One region of the Cellulosimicrobium funkei genome, then DNA from elsewhere that is predicted to be linked to it. Evidence: predicted binding sites of a transcription regulator. Region 1 holds the regulator's gene; the other holds the start of a gene.
The links. Region 1 encodes HspR, which represses chaperone genes until heat shock. Its sites were predicted from a motif close to AAGTTGAGTCNNNNNGACTCAACTT; they were not measured.
Positions count from the first base shown of each region.

Region 2: a site for HspR is predicted at 1,263-1,287, ahead of clpB (ATP-dependent chaperone ClpB). Genes of this name have one in related genera too.

Region 1 covers NZ_FTMI01000002.1:679,338-682,744, forward strand. Annotated here, with positions in the region: gene grpE (nucleotide exchange factor GrpE) at 1-19, shown strand, start outside; gene BXA05_RS07250 (DnaJ C-terminal domain-containing protein) at 172-1,161, shown strand; gene BXA05_RS07255 (heat shock protein transcriptional repressor HspR) at 1,304-1,705, shown strand; gene BXA05_RS07260 (DUF1540 domain-containing protein) at 1,864-2,172, shown strand; gene BXA05_RS07265 (hypothetical protein) at 2,280-3,077, opposite strand; gene BXA05_RS07270 (sigma-70 family RNA polymerase sigma factor) at 3,271-3,407, shown strand, end outside.
Region 2 covers NZ_FTMI01000001.1:544,716-548,122, reverse strand. Annotated here, with positions in the region: gene BXA05_RS20205 (LppM family (lipo)protein) at 1-1,044, opposite strand, end outside; gene clpB (ATP-dependent chaperone ClpB) at 1,342-3,407, shown strand, end outside.

The DNA.
Region 1 (3,407 bases):
GGTCGTCGGCCCGCAGTAGCCACCCCTTCCTCGTGCCCGACGGCGCGGGTGCACCTCCCGCGCGGAGGTGCGCTCCGCCGTCGGGCACGCGAGGATCACCACCAGCAGACCACCGGCAGCAGCCACGGAACGAAGGACCAGGACCACGACCACCGACAGGAGGGAGGCGCCGTGACCGGACAGGACTGGATGGAGAAGGACTTCTACGCCGCGCTCGGCGTCCCCAAGGACGCCGACGACGCCGCGATCAAGAAGGCCTACCGCAAGCTCGCCCGCAAGTACCACCCCGACCAGAACCAGGGTGACGCGAGCGCCGAGGCCAAGTTCAAGGAGATCGGCGAGGCGTACGCCGTGCTGTCGGACCCCAAGGAGCGCGAGCAGTACGACGCGATCCGGGCGATGGCGGGCGGGGGCGCGCGCTTCTCCGCGGGCCCCGGCGGTGCCGGGGGAGCGGGCTTCGAGGACGTCTTCGGCGGCATGTTCGGCGGCGGGGGTCCGGGCGGGACCCGGGTCCGCTACTCGACCGGCGGCCAGGGCGCGGGCGGGTTCGAGGACATCCTCGGCTCGATGTTCGGCGGCGGGGCGGGCCAGCAGTTCGGCGGCCCCCGGCCCCGCGCGGGCGCCGACCTCGCGGCGGCCACGACCCTGCCGTTCCGGCAGGCGGTCGAGGGGTCTACCGTGACGTTCACCGTCGACGGCCGCACGGTCACGACGCGCATCCCGCCGGGCGTCCGCGACGGCCAGAAGATCCGGCTGCGCGGCAAGGGCCGCCCCGGCACGGCCGGCGGGCCCGACGGCGACCTCGTCGTCACCGTGCACGTCACCCCGCACCCGGTGTTCTCGCTCGACGGGAACAACCTGCGGATCACGGTCCCGGTGACGTTCCCCGAGGCCGCGCTCGGCGCCACCATCGCCGTGCCGACGCTCGACGGCTCGACCGTCAAGGTCAAGGTGCCGGCCGGCACGCCCTCGGGGCGCACGCTGCGCGTTCGCGGCCGCGGCGTGAAGACCGCGAAGTCGACCGGCGACCTGCTCGTCACGGTCCAGGTCGCCGTGCCGCAGAAGCTCTCGAAGGCCGCGCGCGAGGCCGTCGAGACGTTCGCCGCCGAGACCGCCGGCCAGGACGTGCGCGCCGACCTGGTCCGCCAGGCCGCGGAGTGAGGGGGCGACCATGATGCCCCAGCAGGAAACTCATCATCTCTCGATCGGTGGGGACGCGGGGGGCGTCGGGCGCGCTCCCGCGAGCGACGTCGACCAGGACGCGCCCGTCCTCGTCATCTCGCAGGCCGCCGCGCTCGCGGGCATGCACCCGCAGACGCTGCGCCAGTACGACCGCCTCGGCCTCGTGGTGCCGCGCCGCACCGCGGGCCGGGGGCGGCGGTACTCGCTGCGCGACGTCGCGAAGCTGCTCGAGGTGCAGCGCCTCAGCCACGACGAGGGCATCAACCTCGCGGGCATCCAGCGGATCCTCGCCCTCGAGTCCCAGGTCGAGCGGCTCGAGCGGCGCATCGAGGCGCTCTCGGCGCGCGTCGAGCCGGGCGGCCGCGTGTTCGCCGCCGCGGCGAGCGGCGACGTCGTCGTCGTGCCGCGTGGGCGCAGCGTGCGGCGCGGGGTCGAGGAGGCCCTGCGCGAGACGCTCGTCGAGCACGGCGAGGCGCGCGCGCTCGTCATCTGGCGGCCCCGGGCCGACGGCACCGACAACTGACCTGCGGCGCGGCATTTCCGCAAGAATGCCGTGCGCTAATTGCGGCGCATTCCTGCATTTCTTAGCAAGGCCTTCCTTGCTATACACCGAGGAATTCCGGGAATACCGTGGAACGCGGAGACCGACCCACGGCGGGTCCTCGGAGACAGGAGATCGCGATGAGCAGCCTCACGGAGATGCCCCAGGTCGTCGAGTGTTCCATCGACGGCTGCGGCTACAACCACGACCACGGGTGCCACGCGGGCGCCGTGACGATCGCCGGTCACACGGGCGACGCCGAGTGCGCCACGTTCATCCCGCTGGGCACGAAGGGCGGGCTGGAGAAGGTGCTCGCGCACGTCGGGGCCTGCCAGCGCACGGAGTGCGTCCACAACGCCTCGCTCGAGTGCTCCGCACCGTCGATCCGCGTCGGGGCGGGCGCGTCCGGCGAGGACCGCGCCGACTGCCTCACCTTCACGCCGCGCTGACGCGCGGTCGCCGCCTCGCTCGCGGGCGGTCGGTCACCCGCCGGCCGCAGACGCCCCCGGACGCCCCGGACCACGTGCTCGCCCGCGTGGGACGGGGCGTCGCTGTGTCAGCGCTGGAGCGTGTCGAGGAGCTGGACCGCCGCCGTGTGGGTGCGGGGGAGCGGTTCGAGCCACACGCGCGGCGGCCTGCGCAGGATGGCCGTGACGCCCAGCGCGAGACCGGTGCGCTCGATGTTGTGGCGGAGCACGGTGCGCACCATGGCGTCGTCCGCGTCCCGCTCGCCGAGCACGACGAAGAGCCCGTTGCCGATCGAGGCCATGGGGTGGCCCTCGCCGAACGTGTGGGTGAGCGCGCGGCCCATCGCCGCCGAGCGCGCGAACCGCTGCCACCCCGTGAGGTCGTCGAGCGCGACGTCGACGATGAGCAGCCCGTGGGTCTGGGTCGCGTCCACGCCCGCGCGCTCGGCCGCGCCGTACGTCTCGCGGAGCCGGTGCACCAGGTACTGGGTCGTCGCGAGGCCGGACTCCGGGTCCAGGACCTCCGGTGCCACGGGGCTGGCCTCGTACCCCTCGGACCAGCCGACCGCCACGCCGCGGACCAGGTCGACGACCGGCTCGCGGTCGTGGGCGCGGTACAGGCAGACGACGTCGTCGATGGCCTCGCCGATCCCCACCCCGGCCTCCGCGCGGACGCGGCCGAGCCGCTCGGCGGCGGGCGTCGCGTCCCGCTCCTCGCACAACGCCTCGACGAGCGCGTCGACGGCAGGGTGGTACCAGTCGCCCGGCCGTAGCCAGACGCTGTCGGCGCTCGCGCGCCGCCACCGCTCGCGCACGGCGTCGGTCGCGGGCACGGCGTACCCCTGGAGGTGGTCCATGTAGATGAGACGTGCGGGCGAGCCGTCCATGACGCGGGAACCGCGAGGAGTTTCCAGGACCTCACGTCCCGGGTGAAAGGGGACGAAAGCCTGAAAGCGTCGCCGTTCCCGTTCCGGTGGCGGGAACCCTCTGCCCGTGAGATGGACGGGCGTCTACTATGGCCACCGTAGCCTCGGTTCGGGGCGGTCTCCGGGGCGGGTGACGATGACGCAGGCACAACGGGTGGACAGCGAGGCGTTCAGCGACGCCGAGCTCATCACCGCCGTACGTGCAGGGGACACGAGCGCCTACGGCGTGCTCTACGAGCGGCACGCCAGCGCCGCGCGCACGGTCGCGCGCCAGTACGTCCGGTCGAGCGC
Region 2 (3,407 bases), on a different contig from region 1:
CGGCGTCCCGTAGCCCTGCGGCTGACCGGGCTGGCCCGGGTGCTGGCCCTGCTGGCCGGGGTACTGGCCCGGCTGACCCGGGTACTGACCCTGCTGGCCGGGCTGACCGGGGTACTGGCCCTGCTGGCCGGGGTGCGCGCCGGGCTGGCCGTACTGGCCGGGGTACTGGCCCTGCTGGCCCTGCCCGGGGTACTGGCCCTGCTGGCCCGGGTACGGCTGCTGGCCGGGGTACTGACCCTGCTGGCCGGGCTGGCCCGGGTACTGACCCGGCGCGCCGTAGACGCCCTGCTGGCCGGGCTGGCCGGGGTACCCGCCCTGCGGGAAGCCCGTGCCCTGGCCGTCCTGCGTGCCGGGCTTCGAGCGGAGCACGAGCCACAGCACGAGGCCGATGATGCCGAGCAGCACGAGGCCGCCGACCAGGAACCAGATCCACGCCGACGAGCCGGACCCGTCGGAGCTCTCGGCGTCGGGCGCGGTCGCGCCGTCGTCGGTGCCCTCGTCCGTGCCCTCGTCCGTCCCCGAGCCCGCGGAGCCGCCGGGCACGGCCGAGCCGCGCGCCGTCATCTCGTTGACCTCGCCGACCACCGGGGTCCACGTCACGGTGTTGCCGTCGACCTCGCCGTTGGACTCCGCCACCTCGCCGGGGAACGTGATGGCGATCTTGATGTCGAGGCCCTCCATCATCTGCCGCGACATCTCGTCGGTCGCCGCGTCGCCCGTGTCCGGGTTGAACTCCTCACCCGTCATGTCCATCGAGCCGCTCACGACGTACTCGTCGCCCTCGCGGGTGACGGAGATCGAGTCGGCGGCGCCGGTGTCGAGCTGCGCGATCGGCTGGTCGGCGTAGGTGATCTTGGTGCCGGTGTAGCCGTCCTGCGCGTACGGCTCCTGCGTCGCGCCTTCCGGCATCTCGGACTCCATCTCGGAGCCCATCTGGTCCCAGAGCTCCTGGGGGTCCGAGCCCATCGACTCGGCGACCTCGTCCGAGAACGCCATGACGACGCTGCCGTCGAACGTGTCGTCCTCGTTGAGGGTGATGGCCATGTCCATCCTCATGCACCCCGCGAGGAACAGTGCGAGGGTGGCGAAGAGGGCGCCGAGGCCGAGTCGTCTGCGCAAGGGTGAGGAGTTCACCCGCCCAGCATGTCTCGGATCGTCGCCCGGGGCGAGGGTCGATGCCGATTTGAGACGGAATGCGGCCGGACTTCATCCGCTCCGAGGGCGTGCGAGGACGGCGAGCGGTCGTCCGGGAGTGCCGAACGAAGTTGAGCGGAATACACTCAACTTAGGAGTCGTTCCACTGGTCAGACCAGATTTTCGAGGCATCACATCGGAGCACCTATGGAAACGAAGTTCACCACGATGTCGCAGCAGGCGATCGGCGAGGCGATCCAGACCGCGTCGGCCGCCGGCAACCCGCAGCTCGAGCCGACCCACCTCCTGGCCGCGCTGCTCACGCAGGAGGGCGGCGTCGCCGTCGGGCTCCTGGACGCCGTCGGCGCGGACAAGCAGGCCGTCGGGCAGAAGGTGCGCGCGGCGCTCGTCGCGCTGCCCACCGCGAGCGGCTCGGCCGTCGCGCAGCCGACGCCGTCGCGCGCCACGTCCGCGGCCCTCGACGCCGCCGCGAAGGAGGCCCAGGCGCTCGGCGACGAGTACGTCTCGACGGAGCACCTGCTCCTCGGCATCGCGGCCGGGTCGTCGCAGGCCGCGACGATCCTCCAGCAGGCCGGCGCGACCGCCGAGGCCTTGCGCTCCGCGCTGCCCGCCGTCCGCGGGAGCGCGCGCGTGACGAGCCCCAACCCGGAGGGCACCTACAAGGCGCTGGAGCAGTACGGGACCGACCTCACGGCGCGCGCCGCCGAGGGCAAGCTCGACCCCGTCATCGGTCGCGACTCCGAGATCCGGCGCGTCGTGCAGGTGCTCAGCCGCCGCACCAAGAACAACCCGGTGCTCATCGGCGAGCCGGGCGTCGGCAAGACCGCCGTCGTCGAGGGTCTCGCCCAGCGCATCGTCGCGGGCGACGTCCCGACCTCGCTCCAGGGGAAGCGCCTCGTGTCGCTCGACCTCGCGAGCATGGTCGCGGGCGCGAAGTACCGCGGCGAGTTCGAGGAGCGCCTCAAGGCCGTCCTGGAGGAGATCAAGTCCTCCGACGGCGAGGTCGTCACGTTCATCGACGAGCTGCACACGGTCGTCGGGGCGGGCGCGGGCGGCGAGGGCGCCATGGACGCGGGCAACATGCTCAAGCCGATGCTCGCGCGCGGCGAGCTGCGCCTCGTCGGCGCGACCACGCTCGACGAGTACCGCGAGTACATCGAGAAGGACCCGGCGCTCGAGCGCCGGTTCCAGCAGGTGTTCGTCGGCGAGCCCTCGGTGGAGGACACCGTCGCGATCCTGCGCGGGCTCAAGGAGCGGTACGAGGCGCACCACAAGGTGACGATCGCCGACTCCGCGCTCGTCGCCGCGGCGTCGCTCTCCGACCGGTACATCACCGGGCGCCAGCTCCCGGACAAGGCGATCGACCTCGTCGACGAGGCGGCGTCGCGCCTGCGCATGGAGCTCGACTCCTCGCCGATCGAGATCGACGAGCTGCAGCGCGCCGTCACGCGGCTCGAGATGGAGGAGGTCGTGCTGTCCGAGTCGACGGACCCCGCGTCGCTCGAACGGCTCGAGAAGCTGCGCGCCGACCTCGCGGACCGTCGCGAGGAGCTCGCCGCGCTCACCGCGCGGTGGGAGGCCGAGAAGGCGGGTCACAACCGCGTCGGCGACCTGCGCGCGAAGCTCGACGAGCTGCGCGTCCAGGTCGAGCGCGCGATCCGCGAGGGCGACCTCGAGACCGCGGGCCGGCTGCAGTACGGCGAGATCCCGCAGGTGCAGCGCGAGCTCGACGAGGCCGAGGCGGCCGAGCAGGCCGACGACGCGTTCGCCGCGTCCGGCCCCGAGGCCGCGCCGATGATCGCGGACAAGGTCGGCGCCGACGAGATCGCGGAGGTGGTGTCCGCGTGGACGGGCATCCCCGCCGGCCGCATGCTCCAGGGCGAGAGCGAGAAGCTCCTGCACATGGAGGAGGCCATCGGGGAGCGCCTCATCGGCCAGCAGGCCGCCGTCCGCTCCGTGTCCGACGCCGTCCGCCGCTCGCGCGCGGGCGTCGCCGACCCGGACCGCCCCACGGGCTCGTTCCTCTTCCTCGGCCCCACGGGCGTCGGCAAGACGGAGCTCGCGAAGTCGCTCGCCGACTTCCTCTTCGACGACGAGCGCGCCATGGTGCGCATCGACATGTCCGAGTACTCCGAGAAGCACTCGGTCGCCCGGCTCGTCGGCGCGCCCCCGGGGTACGTCGGCTACGAGGAGGGCGGCCAGCTCACCGAGGCCGTCCGGCGCCGGCCGTACTCGGTCGTGCTGCTCGACGA